4 regions of the Aeromonas sp. CU5 genome follow, and region 3 is predicted to be linked to each of the others. Evidence: riboswitches for the same ligand, from Rfam matches in the RefSeq annotation. Region 3 holds a riboswitch; each other region holds the start of a gene.
What was found. A riboswitch is a leader RNA that binds a small molecule or an ion and turns the genes downstream of it on or off. The one in region 3 is predicted to bind cyclic di-GMP.
Positions count from the first base shown of each region.

Region 1: another riboswitch for cyclic di-GMP. It lies ahead of CK911_RS00915 (glycosyl hydrolase family 18 protein); the one in region 3 lies ahead of gbpA (N-acetylglucosamine-binding protein GbpA).
Region 2: another riboswitch for cyclic di-GMP. It lies ahead of CK911_RS12780 (glycosyl hydrolase family 18 protein); the one in region 3 lies ahead of gbpA (N-acetylglucosamine-binding protein GbpA).
Region 4: another riboswitch for cyclic di-GMP. It lies ahead of lafK (lateral flagellar response regulator transcription factor LafK); the one in region 3 lies ahead of gbpA (N-acetylglucosamine-binding protein GbpA).

Region 1 is NZ_CP023817.1:208,022-213,201, forward strand. It holds gene CK911_RS00910 (PAS domain-containing hybrid sensor histidine kinase/response regulator) at 1-1,815, shown strand, start outside; cyclic di-GMP riboswitch class I at 2,050-2,137, shown strand; gene CK911_RS00915 (glycosyl hydrolase family 18 protein) at 2,239-4,833, shown strand; gene CK911_RS00920 (IS1595 family transposase) at 4,949-5,180, shown strand, end outside.
Region 2 is NZ_CP023817.1:2,899,295-2,904,474, reverse strand. It holds gene CK911_RS12785 (ExeM/NucH family extracellular endonuclease) at 1-2,157, opposite strand, end outside; cyclic di-GMP riboswitch class I at 2,454-2,536, shown strand; gene CK911_RS12780 (glycosyl hydrolase family 18 protein) at 2,685-5,180, shown strand, end outside.
Region 3 is NZ_CP023817.1:4,300,480-4,305,659, reverse strand. It holds gene CK911_RS19530 (M3 family metallopeptidase) at 1-825, opposite strand, end outside; gene CK911_RS19525 (methyl-accepting chemotaxis protein) at 1,103-2,791, shown strand; cyclic di-GMP riboswitch class I at 3,046-3,127, shown strand; gene gbpA (N-acetylglucosamine-binding protein GbpA) at 3,199-4,623, shown strand; gene CK911_RS19515 (transporter substrate-binding domain-containing protein) at 4,768-5,180, opposite strand, start outside.
Region 4 is NZ_CP023817.1:3,376,304-3,381,483, forward strand. It holds gene fliFL (lateral flagellar M-ring protein FliFL) at 1-807, opposite strand, end outside; gene lfiE (lateral flagellar hook-basal body complex protein LfiE) at 816-1,145, opposite strand; gene lafK (lateral flagellar response regulator transcription factor LafK) at 1,150-2,532, opposite strand; cyclic di-GMP riboswitch class I at 2,671-2,758, opposite strand; gene lfhA (lateral flagellar biosynthesis protein LfhA) at 2,949-5,024, opposite strand; gene flhB (flagellar biosynthesis protein FlhB) at 5,028-5,180, opposite strand, start outside.

The DNA.
Region 1 (5,180 bases), 520 kb from region 3:
TTCGTCGGTTCGAGCCGGGTTAAGCGCGCCTTTGGCCGCTTCGCCGGTGAGCGGGGCGGCACCTTGGCGCCCCAGATGCAGGCTTCGGCCGAGCTGATCGCCCACACCGAGCGGCTGCTGGCAGGGGTATTTGGCACCTCGTCGGCGCGGTTGGTGCTCGCCTCGGCCCTGCAGGGGCGCAACATGCAACTGGAGGAGATTGCCACCATTGTCGATGAGGCCTCCGACGTGTTTCGCTTCAACCGCGGCCTGCTGCAGGGGGCGATCGAGCATATCGGGCAGGGGATCTCTGTGGTGGATCGGGAGCTCAGGCTGGTGGCCTGGAATCGCCGCTACATCGAGCTGTTCCACTATCCTCCGGGGCTTATTCAGGCGGGGCGCTCCATCGAGCAGATCATCCGCTACAACGCCGAGCAGGGGCTCTGTGGCCCCGGCGATATCGAGGACCATGTGGCACGGCGGGTCGCCTTTATGAAGCGCGGCAGCGCCCATATCTCGGCGCGAGAGCGCCCGGACGGGCGGGTTATCGAGATGCAGGGCAACCCTATGCCCGCCGGTGGTTTCGTCATGACCTTTACCGACATCACCCCGTTTCGCGATGCGGAACGGGTGCTGCGCGAAGCGAACGAACATCTGGAGGCGCGGGTGGCCGAGCGCACCCACGAGCTCTCCGAACTCAACCGCCAGCTGCTGCTGGTGAACCAGCAGGTGGAGCGGGCCAACCACTCCAAGAGCCGTTTTCTGGCGGCGGTCAGCCACGATCTGACTCAGCCTCTCAATGCCGCCAAGCTGTTTACCTCCTCCCTGTTGGAGATGCTGCCAGCATCTGGTGATCAGGCCCGCATCGCCCGCCATATCGACGATGCATTGGGGGCGACCGAAGATCTCATCACCGATCTGCTCGATATCTCGCGGCTCGAAGCGGGCAAGTTCAAGGCCAAGAAGATCGACTTCGCCTTGCGCGATCTGTTCGACAACCTCAAGGCGGAGTTTGGCGTGCTGGCGCAGGCGGGGGGAATCCACTTCTCGGTGGTGGAGAGCAAGCATGCGGTACACAGCGATGTGCGGCTGCTGCGGCGGGTGCTGCAGAACTTCCTCACCAATGCGTTTCGCTATAACCCGGCTGGCCGGGTGCTGCTCGGCTGTCGCCGGATCGGGGAGAAGATCCGCATCGAGGTGTGGGACAATGGCCCCGGCATCCCGCAGGATAAACAGGAGGCAATTTTCGACGAGTTCTCCCGCCTTGATCACTCCCGCACCGCCAAGGAGCAGGGGCTCGGTCTGGGACTCGCCATCGCCCGCGGCATCTCGCAAGTGCTCGGTCATCAGCTCACCCTGCAGAGCTGGCCGGGCAAGGGGTCGGTCTTTGCGGTGACCCTCAATCTGGCGACCCGCCCGGTTGTGCCCCATCAGTTGGCCGTGCCTGTGGTGCGTGACAGCCAGCTGGAGGGGGTGGCCGTGCTTTGCATCGACAACGAGCGGGACATTCTGACCGCCATGAGCACCTTGCTCGGCCGCTGGGGCTGCGAGGTGCGCTGCGCCGTTGATCTGGCCGAAGCCGAAGTGCTGGTGGCAGAAGGGTTTGTGCCTAGGCTGGTGCTATCTGACTATCACCTCGACGACGGCAAGACCGGGCTGGAGGCGCTGGCTGCGCTGCAGCTGGTGTGTGGCGACGAGCTGGGGGGCATCATCATCAGCGCCGATCGCAAGAGCGAGTTGCAGGCGCAGATCCGCGAGGGAGGTTACGGCTACATCAGCAAGCCGGTCAAACCGCTCAAACTGCGGGCGCTGATGAACAGCCTGTTGCTGCGATAGCAGCACCTCAGGCGGCAAGCCGTGAACCGGCTCACAAAACCGCACAAATATGGTGACAACCATCGTCATGGTGGTTCGTCATACATGGCCCCGGATTGGCGATGATCCCTTCACTATTTCGTGTGATAACGACCGATAGCCATTCTGGTCAGCCACTTGTTGTGAAAGTCGACAGTAGCGCACCTGATCCGCTCACTCTATAGTCGGGATGCGATTATTTTTATCGCGAATGAAGTAGCTAAAGGGCAAACCGATCGCGAGATCGGGACGCAAAGCTTCCGGTCCAGGGATGAGCCGTACTTGAGATAGCGGGGCCACCACAGGTTGTTGTGCACCTTTGCCAAGAGGCCGCACTGCTTCTGGGTTACCTGTCAGGGCGTCGCCCTTTTCGTTGCCTACATAACGAAATAGGGAAATATAACAATGCTAAGTCCAAAGCCTACCATGCTGGCCCTCGCGGTCGGTCTCTGTTGTGCCACTTCCGTTTATGCTGCGCCCCCCGGCAAGCCTGCCATTGCCGCGGGCCCCACCAAGTTTGCCATTGTGGAGGTCGATCAAGCCGCCAGCGCCTACAACAATCTGGTCAAGCGGAAGGATGCCGCTGACGTCGAAGTGAGCTGGAACCTCTGGAGTGGCGATATTGGCCAGACCGCCAAGGTGCTGTTTGATGGCAAGGAGATGTGGTCCGGCCCCTCTGCCGCTGCAGGAACGGCTAAATTCAAGGTGAAGAAAGGGGGGCGGTACCAGGCTCAGATAGCCCTCTGCAACGCCGATGGATGTACCCTCTCCGACAAGAAGGAGATAGTGGTCGCCGATACCGACGGCAGCCATCTGGCGCCACTCAAGGCCGCGCTGCAGGAGAACAACAAGCCTTACGCCAACAAGTCCGGCAAGGTGGTGGGGACTTACTATGTGGAGTGGGGGGTCTATGGCCGCAAGTTTACCGTCGACAAGATCCCGGCCCAGAACCTGACCCATATCCTCTATGGTTTCACCCCCATCTGTGGCGGGGATGGCCTCAACGACAGCCTCAAAGAGATCGAAGGGAGCTTCCAGGCGCTGCAGAAAGCGTGTGCCGGTCGCGCCGACTTCAAGGTGGCGATGCACGATCCCTGGGCTGCCGTCCAGATGTCGCAAGGCAATCTCTCCGCTTGGGATGAGCCCTACAAGGGCAACTTTGGCAACCTGATGGCCCTGAAACAGGCTTATCCGAACCTCAAGATCCTCCCCTCGGTCGGCGGCTGGACCCTTTCCGACCCCTTCTATTTCCTCGGTGACAAAACCAAGCGCGATGTGTTCGTCGGCTCGGTGAAGGAGTTCCTGCAGACCTGGAAGTTCTTCGACGGCGTTGATATCGACTGGGAGTACCCGGGCGGACAGGGCGCCAACCCGAAGCTGGGTAGCCCGAGCGATGGTGCCACCTATGTGACCCTGATGAAGGAGCTGCGGGCCATGCTCGACGAGCTGGAGGCCGAGACCGGTCGCCAGTATGAGCTCACCTCGGCCATCGGGGCGGGTGGCGACAAGATCCAGGATGTGGACTACAAGGCAGCCCAGCCCTACATGGATCACATCTTCATGATGACCTACGACTACAACGGTGGCTGGAGCAACACCGAGCTGGGTCACCAGACCAACCTCTATGCGGCGAGCTGGGATCCCAATACCAAGTACACCACCGACAAGGCGGTCAATCAGCTGCTGGCGCAGGGGGTAGATCCTGGCAAGCTGGTGGTCGGTGCCGCCATGTATGGCCGTGGCTGGACCGGGGTGAGCGGCTATCAGGGTAACAACCCCTTCACCGGCAAGGCGACCGGCAAGGTGAAAGGAACCTGGGAAGATGGGGTGGTGGATTACCGCGACATCGTCAACAACCGGATGGGGGCTGGCTGGGAGCAGGGCTATGACGAGGTGGCCGAGGGGCCCTATCTGTTCAAGGCGGCCACTGGCGATCTCATCACTTATGACAATGAGCGTTCGGTCAAGGCCAAGGGGCAGTATGTGCTGGCCAACCAGCTCGGTGGCCTCTTCTCCTGGGAGATCGACGCCGACAACGGCGACATCCTCAATGCGATGCACGAAGGGCTGGGCCACGGCAGTGGCATCACGCCGCCGGTCAACAAGCCGCCATTGGCCAACGCGGGCAGTGACCTCAAGGTGACCGGTCCGACCGAGGTGACGCTGGATGGTTCGGCCTCCCACGATCCGGAGAATAGTGCTCTCAGTTACAGCTGGAAGCAGATCTCCGGGCCGCAGGCTGGCTTGCTCGACGCCACTCAGGCCAAGGCGCGGGTGGTATTGAACGCCGTGGCGAGCGACATCAATCTGGTGTTCGAGCTGACGGTGACCGATGACCAGCAGTTGAGTGCCAAGGATCAGGTTGTTGTCACCAACAAGGCGCCGCAAGCCAACCTGGCACCGGTGGTGAGTGTGCCAGCCACAGCCTCTGTGGAGGCGGGCAAGCAGGTGACCATCAAGGCCACCGCCTCCGATCCTAACGGCGATCCGCTGACCTATCAGTGGAGCGTGCCAGCAGGCATCACCGCGACAGGCCAGAACAGCGCCACTCTGGTGGTGACAGGCCCGAGCGTGACCAGCGACACCGGTTATGATCTTAGCCTCACCGTTTCCGACGGCGGGCTGGATGCCAGCGCGGCAACCCGTTTGACGGTCAAACCGGCCAGCGGCGGCGGTGGTTGCACGGCGACTGATCCGGATGCGGTCAATTGGCCAGTTTGGAAAGCGGCAACCACCTATAACAGCGGCGACAAGGTGAGCCACAACCAGCTGGTGTGGCAGGCCAAGTACTGGACTCAGGGCAACGAGCCGAGCCGCACCACGGATCAGTGGCTGCTGGTGAGCAAGGTGCAACTGGGTTGGGATGCCAACGTGGCCTACAACGGTGGCGAGATCACCACTTATAACGGCCGTCAGTGGAAGGCGCAGTACTGGACCAAGGGCAATGAGCCCGGCAAACACGACGTCTGGCAGGATGTGGGGGCCGCCAGCTGTAAATAAACAAGAGTTGAATGGTCGCGGGGCATGCCAGTCATGCCCCATTTTTATGGCTCTGTCCCAATTATGTGTTGAAAGGCTAAGCTTGAAGTAGGTCATTACCTTGAGGTCTACCATCATGGATACCCCAGCCTTTCAACACCTGTTGTCTCTCTTTCCACAGCTTACCCTGCGCCAACGCCGTGTTGCCCGGCAGGAGCTCATGGCGCCCCACACCATTACCTCACTCAATACCCAGCTACCTGCATGCAGCGGTTGCCCACATTGTCAGGCCGATGCCAATCAGCTGGCACCATGGGGATGGAGTCGCGGACTACGTCGCTATCGTTGCAAACTGTGTCTACGCACCA
Region 2 (5,180 bases), 1.4 Mb from region 3:
ACGTCGCCAAGCCAGCGGCAACAGTGCCAGCAGGCCGAGTCCCAATGCACCACCGCCTGAGGAGGTGTCCGGTTTGCTGGCATCGATCTCCAATTTCAGGTCGACGATGATGGGATCATGGTCGGAGGCGCTGAAGGGGTTGTCAGACTTGAGCAGTGCATCGGTGTATTTAGCTGCGTACTCGAACTGACTGCTCTCGAAGGCGTTGATATGCCAGTCAAAGACCCCGGTCACCTTGCTGGCTAGCGCCGGGTTGGCGAGGGCATAGTCCAGGGTACCCAACTCCCCGTCGTAGCTGTAGGAGATGGCTTTTTCCTTGTTGAATTTGACGTTCAGGTCGATCAGGCCGTAGCTCTTGGTCACCTCGCGACCGAGCTGCTCATAGGACTGGTCACCGATAAAGGTGTGGGAGGCCGATACGATCTTGCGTTCGCTGGTGGCTGGGTTGTAGTCGGTCAGCACCCGGATCGGATCTTCCTTGGCGTAGGAGTTGAAGTCGCCAACCAGCAGCACTTGGCCCGGCAGTTTACTGACCGCTTCACCCAGCACTTTGGCGGCGGAGACCCGGAACTCGGTGCACTTGCCCTGCAGGTCGGCCGGTTCTGTCTTGCCATCGCTATTTTCGTAGCAGCCTGACCCCTTGGATTTGAGGTGGTTGACCACCAGCGTCAGCGGCTCTTTGCTCTTGGCGACGGTGAAAGTCTGAACCAGAGAGTCGCGCTGACCGGCTGTCTTGGTCATACCACCTGTGGTGTAGCGCTGCTCCGGCAGCTTGATGACGCTGGCATCCCCGCTGGGGGTGAGCAGGGCAGGGCGGTAGATCATCGCCACCATGATGGTATCGCCGCCGAAGAACTTGCCATCGATGAGGGCACTCACCGGCAGGCGCACATAGGCGTAGTGTTTGCTCGCATCCTTCTGCTGTTCGTTGAGGCGGGTCACCAAGTTGTGGAGGGCCGAGTTATCCTCGAAGCCGTTATTCTCCATCTCCATCAGGCCGAGCAGATCCGCATCCATCTCGGTGATGGCGTTGGCTATCTTGGTGCGTTGCTTTTCGAATGAGAGCAATGCTTTGGCGCCACGGTTACAACTATTTGCTTTTGGATCAGTGTTATCCGCATCCGATTGGTCTTTGCATTGAACATTGAGTGCACCACCAATACTGGAGTGGCTGGTGAAGTAGTTGAGCACGTTAAGGCTGCCGACCCGTATGTTGGTACTCGGCGTGCGGGCAGGTGAGGTCAGCTGTCGATCATTTTCTGGTGTGCGCAGCAGATTGCCGACACTGAGGGTGACATCGTTTGGCACCATCAGACGGAAGGCATCTTTGTTGTAGATCACCGCACCCTCCAGGCCCTCGAATTGATCACCGATGCGCAGATAACCCTGGTCGGCATCCAAAGCCGGGAACCAAGGAAGAGCTCCATCCTTTACCTTGAAATCAGACTCGACGACCAGACGGTTGCTGCCATTTTTGCTGGCCAGAGCAATCGCTTCTTGACTGTTGGCAATATGGAGCTGGGTTGGCTTGATGAGCGGAGCCTTATGGGAGAGTTCTAGGCTGGTGCGAGAGGCTTTATAGTCGGAGCTAAAGTTGCGCGTCAGGTGAAGATCACTGCTGCTGTTGAGACGTACACGCATCCCTTCATGGCGATTGAGTGCATTGGTCAAGGTCTCATTGTCGTTGACCTTGAGCACACTCACCGGTACGTTTTTGCCTTGCCCTAACACCTGGAGCCGGGGAACTGTACCATCCCACTTCAGCTTGAGCTGAGTGCCGCCCATGTACTCCTCGACCTGGGCTTCCAAGCAGAGCTCTGTACCCACCTTGATATCAGAACGAGCATCCTTGAGGTAGATGAAGATGCCGTCTGAGGTGGCCGGGTTGCCATCACCCACAGGGTCGGTCAGATAGAAGCCTCTGGTCAGGCTTTGGCTCACGGTGGTGACAACACCCTTGACGTGGAAGGAGACTGGGCTGATAGCACCATTGGTGGTTGGAGAGGTGGCCAGCGCGCTGGCAGAGCCTGTGCCCTGAATGGTCGGGATGGGGGTGAGTTGAGCCGGATCGGACGGGCAGACAAATGCCGCATGGGCGCCTGAGGATGCAAGTGCCAGCCCCACGGCCAGCGACAGCAGGGTACGAGTACCTTTCATAGGTGTTCCTTTTTTATTTTTGCCAGTGATTCCATAGCCTTGGCTCGTTGACCAAGGGCGCGCATTGTCACATTTCTGGCATGTCGTACCAGTGAGCCAACGCACATTACGGGGATGCAAATGAGGGTGATTTTGGTTTTTTTGACTTGGCTAACAGTATGAAATTAATGATAAAAATATTAATTCCTGGCTAGCTGAACATGGAGGGTTAGCTGGAAATTCACATATTTTCTTTCGAGAATTAAGATTGAGACTCTGCTGGTTGATTCCTATACTCGGCATGTTCCTCAAGGAACCCAGGTAAAGGGCAAACCGGCAGTGATGTCGGGGCGCAATGCCTCCGGTCTTGATCATGGATCCAGATAGCGGGGTTTCCCTGGGTGAGGGTGGTTTTTGTGGCAAGTCCATTGCCAGTTGTCTGCGCCCATCATGCAGGTTGCGATTGTTCTTTGCCTTGGTGACCAATGCCAAGACAAAACAAGGAAGATAACAATATGCAACAGCTCTTCAGACCCAGCCGGCTTGCCATGCTGGTTGCCCTTGCGGCTGTGCCCGCCTGGGCTCAGGTCGCTTATCCCGCCTATAAATCCGGTACTGCCTACAAGGCTGGCGATATCGTCAGCAACGTCGGCGCTCTCTACGAGTGCAAAGAATTTCCCTATTCAGGCTGGTGCGGGGCATCTCCCTATCACTATGAACCGGGCGTTGGTGCGGTCTGGGCTGATGCCTGGAGGCTCTATGGCGGCGAAGTGCCACCCCCGGCACTCGGTGTAGCTGTCAGCTCACCGGCTGTCGGTGCCCGTTTCAATGAAGGTGCCAGCGTGGCGCTGGCGGTGAGCTTGAGCGGCCCGGTGACTGCGCTGGTCAAGGTGGAATATCTTGTTGACGGCAAGCAGGTCGCCACGGCGAGCGCTTCCCCCTGGAATGCCAGTTGGAGTGCCGCCGGTGTGGGTGCCCATGCCCTGAAAGCGCGGGCGCTGGATAAAGATGGCAAGGTGCTGAGCGAGGCGGATTCCAGCTTCAAGGTCACCACCGTGGTGGCACCAGAGGCGCCCAAGGCGAGCATCAGCAGCCCGGCCAGCGGTGCCAAGGTGACGCTGGGTCGCAGCGTGGCGGTCAGCGGCAACGTCACCGATGCCAACAACGATGTGGCCAAAGTCGAGCTGTTTGTCGATGGCAAGAAGGTGGGTGAGGACAACGCCGCCCCCTGGCAGGTCAACTGGACGCCGGATACCAAGGGCAGTGCCGCCCTCAAGCTGGTGGCCACCGACAAGACCAATCTGAGTGGCGAGTCGGCGGCGGTGACCGTCAATGTCGAGGAGGCTGCCTTGCCGCCAGATGGGGGGAACCTCTCCTGCGATATCCGCCAGATCTATCGCCCGGATGGTTACGAGTGCATGGGGGATGACCACGCCCGCCGGGTCATCGGCTATTTCACCTCCTGGCGCACCGGCAAGAATGGCCTGCCCGCCTATCTGGTGAGCGATATTCCGTGGAACAAGATCACCCACATCAACTATGCCTTCGCGGCAGTGGATGAGCAGAGCCACCAAGTCAAGGTGGACGACGCTGCCACCAAGATGACCTGGGATGGCGTGCCGGGTGCCGAAATGGATCCTGAATTCGCCTACAAGGGCCACTTCAACCTGCTGTCGAAGTACAAGAAGCAGTATCCGGACGTGAAGACCCTCATTTCGGTAGGGGGCTGGGCCGATACGCGTGGTTTCTACACAGCTACTACCAAGGGCGATTGCTCGGTCAATACCGACGGCATCAATGCCCTCGCCACGTCGGCAGTTGGTTTCATCCGTCAGTACGGCTTTGACGGGGTCGATATCGACTACGAATACTCCACTTCCATGAAGGATGCGGGTAACCCCAACGACTTCCCGCTCTCCAACCAGTGCCGCGGCAAGCTGTTTGCCAACTACAAGGTGATGATGCAGACCTTGCGTAACAAGCTGGATGCAGCGGGCAGCGAGGATGGTCGCAAGTACATGTTGACCATCGCCTCCCCGGCGTCGGCCTACTTGCTGCGCGGGATGGAGAACTTCCAGGTCACCCAGTACCTCGATTACGTCAACCTGATGACCTATGACTTCCACGGTGCCTGGAACAACTTTGTCGGCCACAACGCAGCCTTGTTTGACAACAAGGCTGATGGAGAGTTGGCCAACTGGGGTGTCTACACCCAGAAAGAGTTTGGCGGCATCGGTTACCTCAATGCGGCCTGGTCGGCACACTACTTCCGTGGTGCGCTGGCAGCCGGCAAGATCAACGTCGGTGTGCCCTATTACACCCGCGGTTGGCAAGGGGTCAGTGGTGGTACCCACGGTCTGGGTGGCAAGGCGGCCCTGCCGAGCCAGAGCGATTGCCAGCCCGGCACCGGTGGCAGCACCATTCCGTGCGGCAACGGGGCGGTCGGCATCGACAACATCTGGCATGATCTGGACAAGAACGGCAAAGAGATCGGCGGTGGCGCCGTGCCCATGTGGCATGCCAAGAACCTGGAGAATGCGGCCAGCCTCGGCATCACTACACTGCCGAGCTACGGCACCGCCTGGGGTCTTGATCCCAACAACCCCGCCCACGTGATGCAAGGCAAGTATGTGCGTTACTACGATGACAAGGCCCACGCGCCCTGGCTGTGGAACGAAGAGAAGAAAGTGTTCCTATCTACCGAAGATGAAGAGTCAATGGGCCACAAGCTCGACTACATCATCAACCGTGGTCTGGGTGGTGTGATGTTCTGGGAGATGGCTGGCGACTACGCTTTCGATCCTGCCAAGAACGAGTACGGGATGGGGGATACCCTGACCACGCTCGCCTACGACAAGTTCGCCAAGGCGACGAAGTACAACACCAAGCAGAACGATCTGGCAGCTCCGGCGGCCCAGCTCGACATCGCAGTGAGCCTCTCCGGCTTCAAGGAAGGGGACTCCAACTACCCGATCAACCCGACCCTCAAGCTCACCAACAACTCGACCCAGACCATTCCGGGCGGTACCCGTATCGAGTTCCTG
Region 3 (5,180 bases):
GCCGCGATACTGGATACCGAGACGGCGGAAGCTCTCGACCCAATCCTTCAGCGCCCGCGAGAAGGGCACATAGGGGTCGAGCTGGCGAGTCACGTCGCCGCTCACGCTGTAACGCAGGTTGTGGGGCAGCAGTGCAGCCTCCCCCTTGGCTGCTTTCAGCTCGGCCAGACTCTGCTGCAGGCGTGTGGCGGTGCGGGCAATGAAGTCGTCGAGGATGGTGAACAGCTGCTCCGGGCTCATCTGCTCGTTCTTGCGCACCTTGTAGTCGAAGTAGTCGCGATAGCCCATGGCGCGGGCAAAGCGGTTGCGGATTGCCACCACCTCGAGAAAACCGTTGCCGACCACCCACTGCTCCAGGGTGTGGAACATGGCGAGCGCGCTCTGGCGCACCGCCTCGTTCGGGCTGGCGGCCAGCGAAGTGCTGGCGGCGGGCAGGCTACCGGCCACCTGCTGGCCCTGTTCATCCAGCAGGGTCAGTTGCAACCCCTTGCGGCGGGCGAACAACTCCGCCTCGGCGGCCACCAGCTCGCCCATCAGGGCGGTGGCGGCCGGATCCTCGATGACATTGCATTCGAAGAAGGCGATCCAGCCTTGCAGACCGTGCTTGAGATCATCCTGTTCGGCCTGCGCCAGCATCTCCCGCAACGCGGGCAGACGGGCCGGATTGGAACAGAACGCCTTGTAGGCCTGCTCGGCCGCAGTGAAACCGGCCTGATCGTCGCTGGTGCCCATATAGGTGGACCAGAAGAGATCCTCCTTGCACCTGTGTACCTGCAGGTAGTCGACGTTGAGCTGGTTGAAGTAATTCCTGGCAATGGAACTCATAAATTCCCTCTTGTTGTGGGGGCTACCGCAGCGGGGCCCACTCCTTATTTTTTGCTGAAATGCCAAACCATTCACACTCTTTGGCAAAAATGACGCAGGGATGCGCATGAACACGCTACCAAAAAGTGAGTATCGCTGTCTGCTGGCTATACTGTTGTCAAAACACTCATTTGAAAAAGGCCGACGAACGGCTGCAACAATGAGTCGTTAATTTATGAAACTAGGCTACCGCGGTAACGAGCCACGTCACATCAATAGGGATAATGAGGGTTTCGTCATGTTCAAGCTCGGTGATATCACTGTGAGCCGCAAATTGATCTTGCTGCTCACGGTCGCATTTGTCGGTTTTATCTCGCTGCTGTTTATCTCGGCCAATGCACTCCAGCGCAATCTGATGAGCGAGCGAGAGGCGCGGCTCAATGCGGTGCTGGGGCAAACCATGAGCCAGATCCAGTTTCTGGCCAGCACCTTGCCAGCAGAGCAGGCGCAGCAGGAAGCGCGCAAGCTGCTGACCAACACCCGCTTTGATGGCAACAACTACCTGTTTGTCATCGACGAGAACCGCACCATGCTGGTGCACCCTATCCGCCCCGAGCTGGTCGGTCAGAAGATGGGGGAAGGGGGGGCCGCCACCGCTGGGCAGTTCTGGTTCCAGATGGTGGATATCGCCAAAGGGGGTAAACAGGGCACCCTGCAATATGTCTGGACCGGTCCGTCAGGCGAAACGGCTGACAAGCTCTCCATGGTCTCCGGCTATCAACCCTGGGGCTGGATCCTCGGTTCCGGCATGCTGCTGCAGGATATCCAGCAGACCATCTGGGCCCAATACATGAAGATGGGTACAGCCACTGCCATCGCGGTCTTGCTGATGGGGCTGCTGGGCTGGCGCATCACTCACTCCATTGTCTCCCCCCTCAATCAGATCAACCACGCCATGCAACGGGTTGCCAAGGGCGATCTGGTGGTGAGCATCCCGGTGCACGGCAAGGATGAGTTGGGTATGGTCGCCCGCTGCACCAACCAGAGTCTGGATGCCATCCGGCACGCCCTGCTGGAAGCAAGTCTGGGGGCCCGCAACGTGGCGGATGCCGCCCTGCGCATCGCCGCCTCTGCCGAGCAGACCAATCAGGCGGTCACCAGCCAGCGGGATCAACTGGCCCAGCTCGCCACCGCCATGAACGAGATGAGTGCCACCATCACCGATGTGGCGGGTCATGCTGAAAATACCGCCCGCGATACCCAGGATGCCACCAGTGAAGCAGGCTTGGGCAACCAGGATGTCCATGCCAGCGTTCACGGTATTCAGGCGCTGGCTACCGAGGTGGAACAGGCAACAGTACAAGTCAATCAGCTCAAGGAGGGGGTAATGCAGATAAGCGAAGTGACGGCTGTTATCAGCGCCATTTCGGAACAGACCAACCTGTTGGCCCTCAATGCCGCCATCGAGGCAGCACGGGCTGGCGAGCAGGGCCGTGGCTTTGCTGTGGTAGCCGACGAGGTGCGCCAGCTGGCAAGCCGCACCCGCCAGTCCACCGAAGAGATCCAGAGCACCATTGCCCAACTGCAACAGCGAGCCGTTAGTGCAGCCAGCGCCATGGATGCCAGCCGCAAACTGGCGGAGAGCAGCGTCAATCAGTCACGCCAGGCAGGTCAGGATCTCACCCAAATCGTCAACCGCATCCAGCATGTGAGCGATATGGCGACCCAGATTGCCACCGCCGCCGAACAGCAGAGCATGGTAGCCGAGGATATGAACCGCAACGTCAGCGGCATCAACGACTCGGCGCTGGAGATGTCTCAGTCCGCCTCACAACTGGCCCAAGAAAGTGAGCTGCTGGCTGGCCTCTCCCGCAGTCTGGATGAGCGGCTTGCGGTGTTTAAACTGGGCAAGGAGTCGACTATCACCCCGATGCAAATCCCCCATGCAAGCCCCCGAACCGTCACAGAACAGAGCGCCCGCCACTGATCCACGACACAATCATCGCCAGCAACAAGGCTGGCGATGATTGACCACAGCTAAAACCACCAAAGCCACATTGCGCGCACAACTTAAGGCACAAAAAAGCGACACGACCACTTGGTGCGATAACAAAGGGAAAAGAAAAACAGACACTTAAGCAGACAAGAGGTCAGCCTGAAATCTCAGTTAAACGTTTATTCTTAACACATTAATCATTGATTGATATAGTCTCGCCGATTATCTGGCTCCGGCCACCTTACATAGTCAATTGGCAAACTGATTGTAAAATCAGGACGCAAAGCCTCCGGTCCTTCGACACTGCAGGATAGCGGGGTTACCACTCCATCCATGGGGTGCTGACACCCGCCAGCTATCGCCCATTGACTGCCCAGTTCTAGTTCCCAGAGGAATATATGGCAGCAAACACCCACCTTAGTCATGCCGCAGCGGCACTGGCACTACTGGTCAGCGGCAGCGCCCTGGCTCACGGTTATATCAGCCAACCCGAAAGTCGCAACTACCTGTGCAAGACCGGCGGCAATAGCCAGTGTGGCGGCGTGCAGTGGGAGCCACAAAGCGTGGAAGGCCCCTCCGGCTTCCCGCAGTCTGGCCCGCAAGATGGTCAGATCGCCTCGGCGGGCAGCCCACGCTGGAGCGAACTGAACGTTCAGACCAGCGATCGCTGGACCAAACGTGATGTACAAGCTGGCCCCTTTGCCATCAGCTGGACCTTCACCGCCAACCACGTGACCCGCAACTGGCGTTACTACCTGACCAAGCAGGATTGGAACCCCAACCAGCCGCTGACTCGCGCCTCGTTTGACCTTAATCCCTTCTGCGTCATTGAAGGCAACATGGTGCAGCCACCCAAGCAGGTCACTCATCAGTGCAACCTGCCAGAGCGCACCGGTTACCAGGTCATCCTGGGTGTGTGGGAAGTGGGTGATACCGCCAACAGCTTCTACAACATGATTGATGCCCAGTTCAAGGATGGCAATCAGCCACCGCTGGAGTGGAGCCAGGCTGGCACCATCTATCCCTCCATCGATCTGACCATCGGCGACAAGGCAGTAACCCGGGTATTCGATGCCATCGGCGAGCGCCACGAGCTGCAGACCGTGCTGACCATTACCAGCAATGAGCAAGGCCTGAAAAATAACTGGACTCATGCGCTGGCAACCAAGATCAACGCCGAGCAGAGCCAGATCCGCGCCGGCCAACAGAGCGCCAATGGCGAGTTCAACCCGATCTACGGCATGAACCCTGTCTATCTGAAGCGCGGCAGCAATCTGGAGCGAGTCGAGATTGACCTGCTGCAACTGAAACCACCGGTCGTAGACACCGTCAGCGTCAGCGGTTTGGCCAGCGACTATGTGCTTGAAGATGGCAAAATCACTCTCGATTTTACCGTTACTGCACAGGGGGATCTGGCCGTCACCAATACCCTGTATGACCACGGCGGTGTCGCCAAAGGCCAGAGCAGTGCCGATATCAAGGACAGCAGCCACACCTTCAGCATGGCACTGGAAGGGCTCAAAGCAGGCCATCATCAACTGGTGATCAAAGGCATGCCAAAAGCAGGCGGCGAAGCCATCCAGCAGACCATGGACCTGATGTTTAAAGAGGCGAGCAGTGGCGGCGACTACCAGTTCATCTTCCCGAACGACATCAAGTCCTACACCGCCGGTACCAAGGTACTGCAGCCGAAAAATGGCAAGGTCTATCAGTGCAAGCCGTTCCCCTACAACGGCTACTGCGTGCAGTGGGCAACCACCGCCACTCATTATGAACCGGGTGTCGGTTCCAACTGGCAAGATGCCTGGATTGAACTGAACTAATCCCACCCAAACACAACCATAAAAAAAGGCGTCACCCCGAACGGGGGACGCCTTGAAAGGCCAAACCTTTCGGTTTGCATGCCAACGGAACCAAGACCTCACTCTTCACTCACTGCACACACTCTTCAAAACAGGGCTTGTCCATTAACCCTGCCATTTTCCTCCTTCGACGATCACATCATTGGGATCTGTATCTGCACTCAACTTGTCACGCACATACTGGTCATAGAGCTTGAGCAGGTACTTCTCCTCACCCAGCTTGGCGAGACGGTCGTTGACCCAGTCACGCAGCTCGATATTGCCCTTCTTCACCGCAGGGGCGATGGGGTCTTCCGAGCCCAGCTTTTCGGGCAATACCCGGTAGCCCGGATTCTCCTTGGCCCAACTGAACAGCACCAGATTGTCCTGGGCGTAGGCATCGCCACGCCCCTGAGAGAGTGCTTGCAAGGATTCGCTATTCTTCTCGAACTTGAGCACCTTCCACTCCGGATGATTGCGGGTCAGCCAGATGTCGGCCGTGGTGCCCGTGGTAACGATCAGGGTTTTGCTGGCCAGAT
Region 4 (5,180 bases), 920 kb from region 3:
GAGCATGTCACTGGCGCGTTGACGGATGTATTGCTCCAGCTTGCGGACATACTCCATCTGCTGGACACTCTGTTTGCCAAAACCAACCTTATCGCCCAATTCTGCGCTGAGCAGTTGGCCTGATTGATCCACCACAGTCACGGCACCGGGTTTCATTCCGGAGATACTGCCAGCCACCAGATTGGCGATCGCCTCGACCTGGCCTGCTTCGATGGATTGGCCCGGTTGCACATCGAGCATCACTGACGCGCTGGGTTTTTCCTCATCTCGCCCCACGAACAGCGTGCGCTTCGGTATAGCCAGATGAACACGGGCACTACGCACAGCATCAAGCGCTATGATAGTTCGGGCCAGTTCACCTTCCAGGGCATGACGATAACGCGCCCCTTCCATAAATTCGCTGGTGCCCAATCCGGTTACGTTGTCCAAACCTTCCAGGCCAGACGGCATAGCCGCACGAACCCCTCGTGCAGCAAGCGCCATCCGGACATGAGCCAACTGGTTTTCAGGAACCAACACCTGACCGGTGCTTTTTTCCAAACGGAAAGGCACCTGTTCCTTCTCCAGCATCTCCATGATGTTGGCGGTATCGTATAGCTCCTGTTTACCATATAGGGGGACATAGTTTTTGCTGGAGGTCCACAGGATCACCACAATGGTACCAGCGACAATCGCAGCTAGCAGGGCAATGGTCAGGATCGATTTGTTGTCACGGGAAAGAGTACGCCAGTTACGCAGCCCCTCTTGAAGTTTGATCTTGAACGAATCGGAGGCAGTCCCCTCAGGGGATGTTACAAGTTCAGTCATCAGTTACCTCAAAGTGGCATGCGCATGATGTCGTCAAAACCGGTCATCAGCTTGTTGCGCACCTGCATCAAGGCTGAAAAACTCAGGCCAGCTTTTTGACTCGCCACCATGGCGCCAACCAGATCATCACTCTGTCCGGCATCGACCGATGCCATCAACTTTGAGGCAATATTTTGCTGTTCATTGACACGCCCTACCACATCGTGCATCGCATCTGAAAACGATGCTCCCGATACATCACTATTGGATTCGATAGAAGGAGTCTGACTGGCGACACGCTGCATCTCCTGCATTTGTTGCAGTAGTGTCACCTGTGATGACATCATTTGAATCTTCACTATGTTATCCCTCTGCTTGAATCTGCTGTTCAATATCAATGCCTTGCTCACGCATCGCCGCAAGCTTGTAGCGCAGCGCCCGGGTCGTCATGCCCAGTGCATCGGCTGTGCGGGTACGATGGCCACGAAAGCGGCGCAAGGTCTCTAATACAAATTGGAACTCGGCATTCCGACGGGTTTCACTTAACCCCTCAGGAGCATGCCACATGTCTGATGCGGCTGTTTCTTGGACAAGAATACAATTTGGCAGCATCAAATCGACTGACTGTATATGCAAACCACGCGCCATAATTAACGAACGTTGTATAACATTATCAAGCTCCCGCACATTACCTGGCCACTCATAAGACAGCAGCAACTGGCAGGCCTGCTGACTCAAGCTGTATCCCTGCTGAGGTGCATAACGCTCAATAAAGTAGTTAGCCAGAGGAATAATATCGTCAGGACGTTCACGCAGGGCGGGCCAGCTCATTGGCAAAACATCAAGGCGATAAAAAAGGTCTTCACGGAACAGCCCATCAGCAACCAAAGTCCGCAAATCTTTATTACTGGCAGCAATAATTCGAACATCCAGCGCAATCGTTTGATTACTGCCAAGGCGCTCCACTTCTTTCTCCTGCAACACCCGTAATAACTTGGCTTGCAGGTTCAAAGGCAGTTCAGATATTTCATCCAGCAACAGGGTACCACCCTGTGCCAATTCAAACTTGCCAGGCTGTGCAGAGGTAGCACCAGTGAACGCACCTTTATTGTGGCCGAAAAGAATCGACTCAAGCATTGCCTCCGGAATGGCCGCACAATTAATTGCCACGAACGGCTTTTCAGACCTGACTGACATTTCGTGAATATAACGGGCCAACCGCTCTTTACCGGTACCGGACTCACCACCGATGAGAATGGTGGCAGATGTTTTGGCCGCTCGCCGAGCCAGTTGCAATACCTGCAGGCTCATGGGAGAAACGGCTATCAGATTGGGGATCGCCTGACGAAGGCGTAAAGCACCGCGCACCGCATCAAGCAATTGCTGAGTGCCGAAGGGTTTGACAATATAGTCGATAGCCCCGGCACACATGGCTTCCGCAGCAATCGCAGCCTGATGCTCATTGACCATGATGACGCAGTCTAGCCCCTCAAACTCGCGTAGAATACGCGGCCCAAGCTCGGTCATGGCATCCATATCGAGCAAGATCAAATTAACATCATTGCCAGCAATAATGCCTTTTGATTGTTTAACAGAATTAACACTAGATACACGATACCCCTCTTCCGAGAGGCGTGTTTTGATAATATTTTCAGCGGTTAATGTGGGTCGTATCAATAATATGTGTGGGGTAATGCTATGACTACACAACCCGTTTGTTGTATTTATCGGTAATCCCGAAAGCATAGGAATCTGACACCTGCGACTGTGGATAGAACAATCAATAAAGATGAAGAGTCAGAGACAAGAACGCCATACAAGATCGCACTGCATCAACAGTGCGACATTATATCGATGTGGTAACAAGGAGATGTCTAGATACACCTTGGTAACCCCGCTGTCATTAGCTTTCCCGCTGTTAGACCGGAGGCTTTGCGTCCTGACTTTTCAGTTCAGTTTGCCCTTATCATGTGATTGTCCATGTCTGGACGGCACGACCATATTGTTCGCTTGGTCGTTGAATACACACTTATTGTTATAATGATTATTTTTAGTTGACGTAGCACTGCGTCAATTTTAGTCACATCATATAGTATTCATACGGTAATTCAAGCAGGAGTGCGGAAAAAACACTTCCCTTCAGGATATTTATCCAACAGCAATTAACCAAGTGTACCAATTACCTCCACCCGTAACTCTTCAGGTATTTCATTGTAAGAAAGCACTTTGAGACCCTTTGCAAATGATCGGGCATAACGGGCCATTAACGGCCTCAGTTGAGGCATAACAACTAACACGGGGGCATGTCCCAACTGCTGCAGCTGCTCCTTCACCAACGGCATATTCTGCTGCAATTGGGCCAGCAGTTGCGGATCAACAGGGAAGCTGTCCAGCTGGATCTTGCCCTGCTGCTGTGACTGGTTCATCGCGGCCAGCAATGTCTGCTCAAGTCGATCATCCAGGGTAAACGTGGCCAGCACATCGCGATTGCCAATGGCCTGTCGCACAATCTGGCGCTTCAAGGCGCAGCGCACATCAGAGGCCAGCAAGACCGGATCTTTGGTCAGCTCACTCGCATCCAGCAGTGTCGTAGCAATGGTACGTATATCGGTCAGGCTGACCTGTTCCTTTAGCAATTGACGAAAAACTCTCAATTGCTGCATCTGGGTCAGCGCCAGATTAAGCTCTTCAGCCAGCCGGGGTGACTGACTGGCCAGGTATTGGCCCAGCTTGCCCACTTCATCATGACCAAACAGCGCATCAAGTTGTTCACGCAACAGCTTGCTGGCATGAGTGGCAATCACTGTGGCAGAGTCCACCACCGAGTAGCCGAGATTAAGCGCCTTGGCCTTGTGCTCCGGTGAGATCCAGACCGCACTCATACCGTAGGCAGGGTCCTGGGTCAACTCGCCATCGAGCGCACCATAAGTCTCACCACTGCTGATCGCCATCAAGCGCTGACAATCCACATTCCCCATCGCCAACGCGACACCGGACAACTTGATCCGGTACTGATCCGGTTGTAACTGCAGATTGTCGCGCACGCGGATCTCGGGGAGCAGAAAGCCATACTGCTCAGAGAGGGTTTTGCGGATCCCGCGCACCCGAGCAAGCAATTCCGCCCCTTTATCCGTTTCAGCCAATGGTACCAGACGATAACCAAGCTCGATGGCAACCGTATCAACCGGCAGCAAGTCCTGCCACTCCAGTGCCTGCTGTTCAGGCTGGATCATTTGACGAGTCAGCTCTTGCGCCGCATCCAGATCCGGCACATTGACGGCGCGCTTGCTGACACTCCAGCCAGTCCAAGCCAGCACAGCAGCAAAACTGAGGAATGCGAACATGGGCATGCCTGGCACCAGACCCAATATCAACATGATAATTGCCGAGGTATAGATAACCCGGGGGGAAGCAAGAATCTGTTGGCCAACCTGATCAGCCATCTCCCCCTCATCGCTGACCCGAGTCACGATAATCGCAGCGGCAGTCGACATCAGCAGGGACGGGATCTGGGCAACCAGACCATCACCAATGGTCAGCAGCGCATAGCGCTGGAAGGCATCGGCGACGGGCAAAGCATGCTGGAAGATGCCAATGGCCAACCCACCCACCAGGTTGATGATCAACACCAGCAGGCCAGCAATCGCATCACCACGAACAAACTTGGAGGCACCATCCATCGCACCATAGAAGTCTGCTTCGCGCGCGATCTCCTCACGGCGGGCTCTTGCCTGATGCTGATCCATGGTGCCGGCATTCAGATCGGCATCGATGGCCATCTGCTTGCCCGGCATGGCATCCAGTGTGAAGCGGGCAGATACTTCCGAAATCCGCTCGCCACCCTTGGTGATCACCACAAAGTTGATGATCATCAGGATCACGAAGACCACCAGACCGACGACATAGTTGCCACCGATCACCACTTCACCGAATGCCTGAATGACCTTACCGGCCGCTTCATGCCCTTCGTGACCGTGCAACAACACCACCCGGGTTGAGGCCACGTTCAGCGACAGACGCATCAAGGTGGCAACCAGCAACACGGTAGGGAATACGGAAAAATCGAGTGGTCTGCGGGCCGAGACAGATACCAGCAACACCAGTACCGCCAACACGATGTTGAAGGTAAAGAGCGCATCCAGCAGCCAACCGGGCAGAGGCAGGATCATCATGGCCAGAATGGCCAATAACATCAGCGGAATTGCGGTATAGGATTGGGTTAATACACGCCAGTTCAAAACTTACCTCTCAGGTTGACGTAACTCGGGCGGTACATATAACGGGGCAAGAGGAGTCGGTTTCCTCCCCTTGCCTGCCTCATACGCCCTTAACTGCAATACATGGTTCAATACATAGGCAACTGCCGTGTACAGCCCTGCGGGGACTTCCTGATC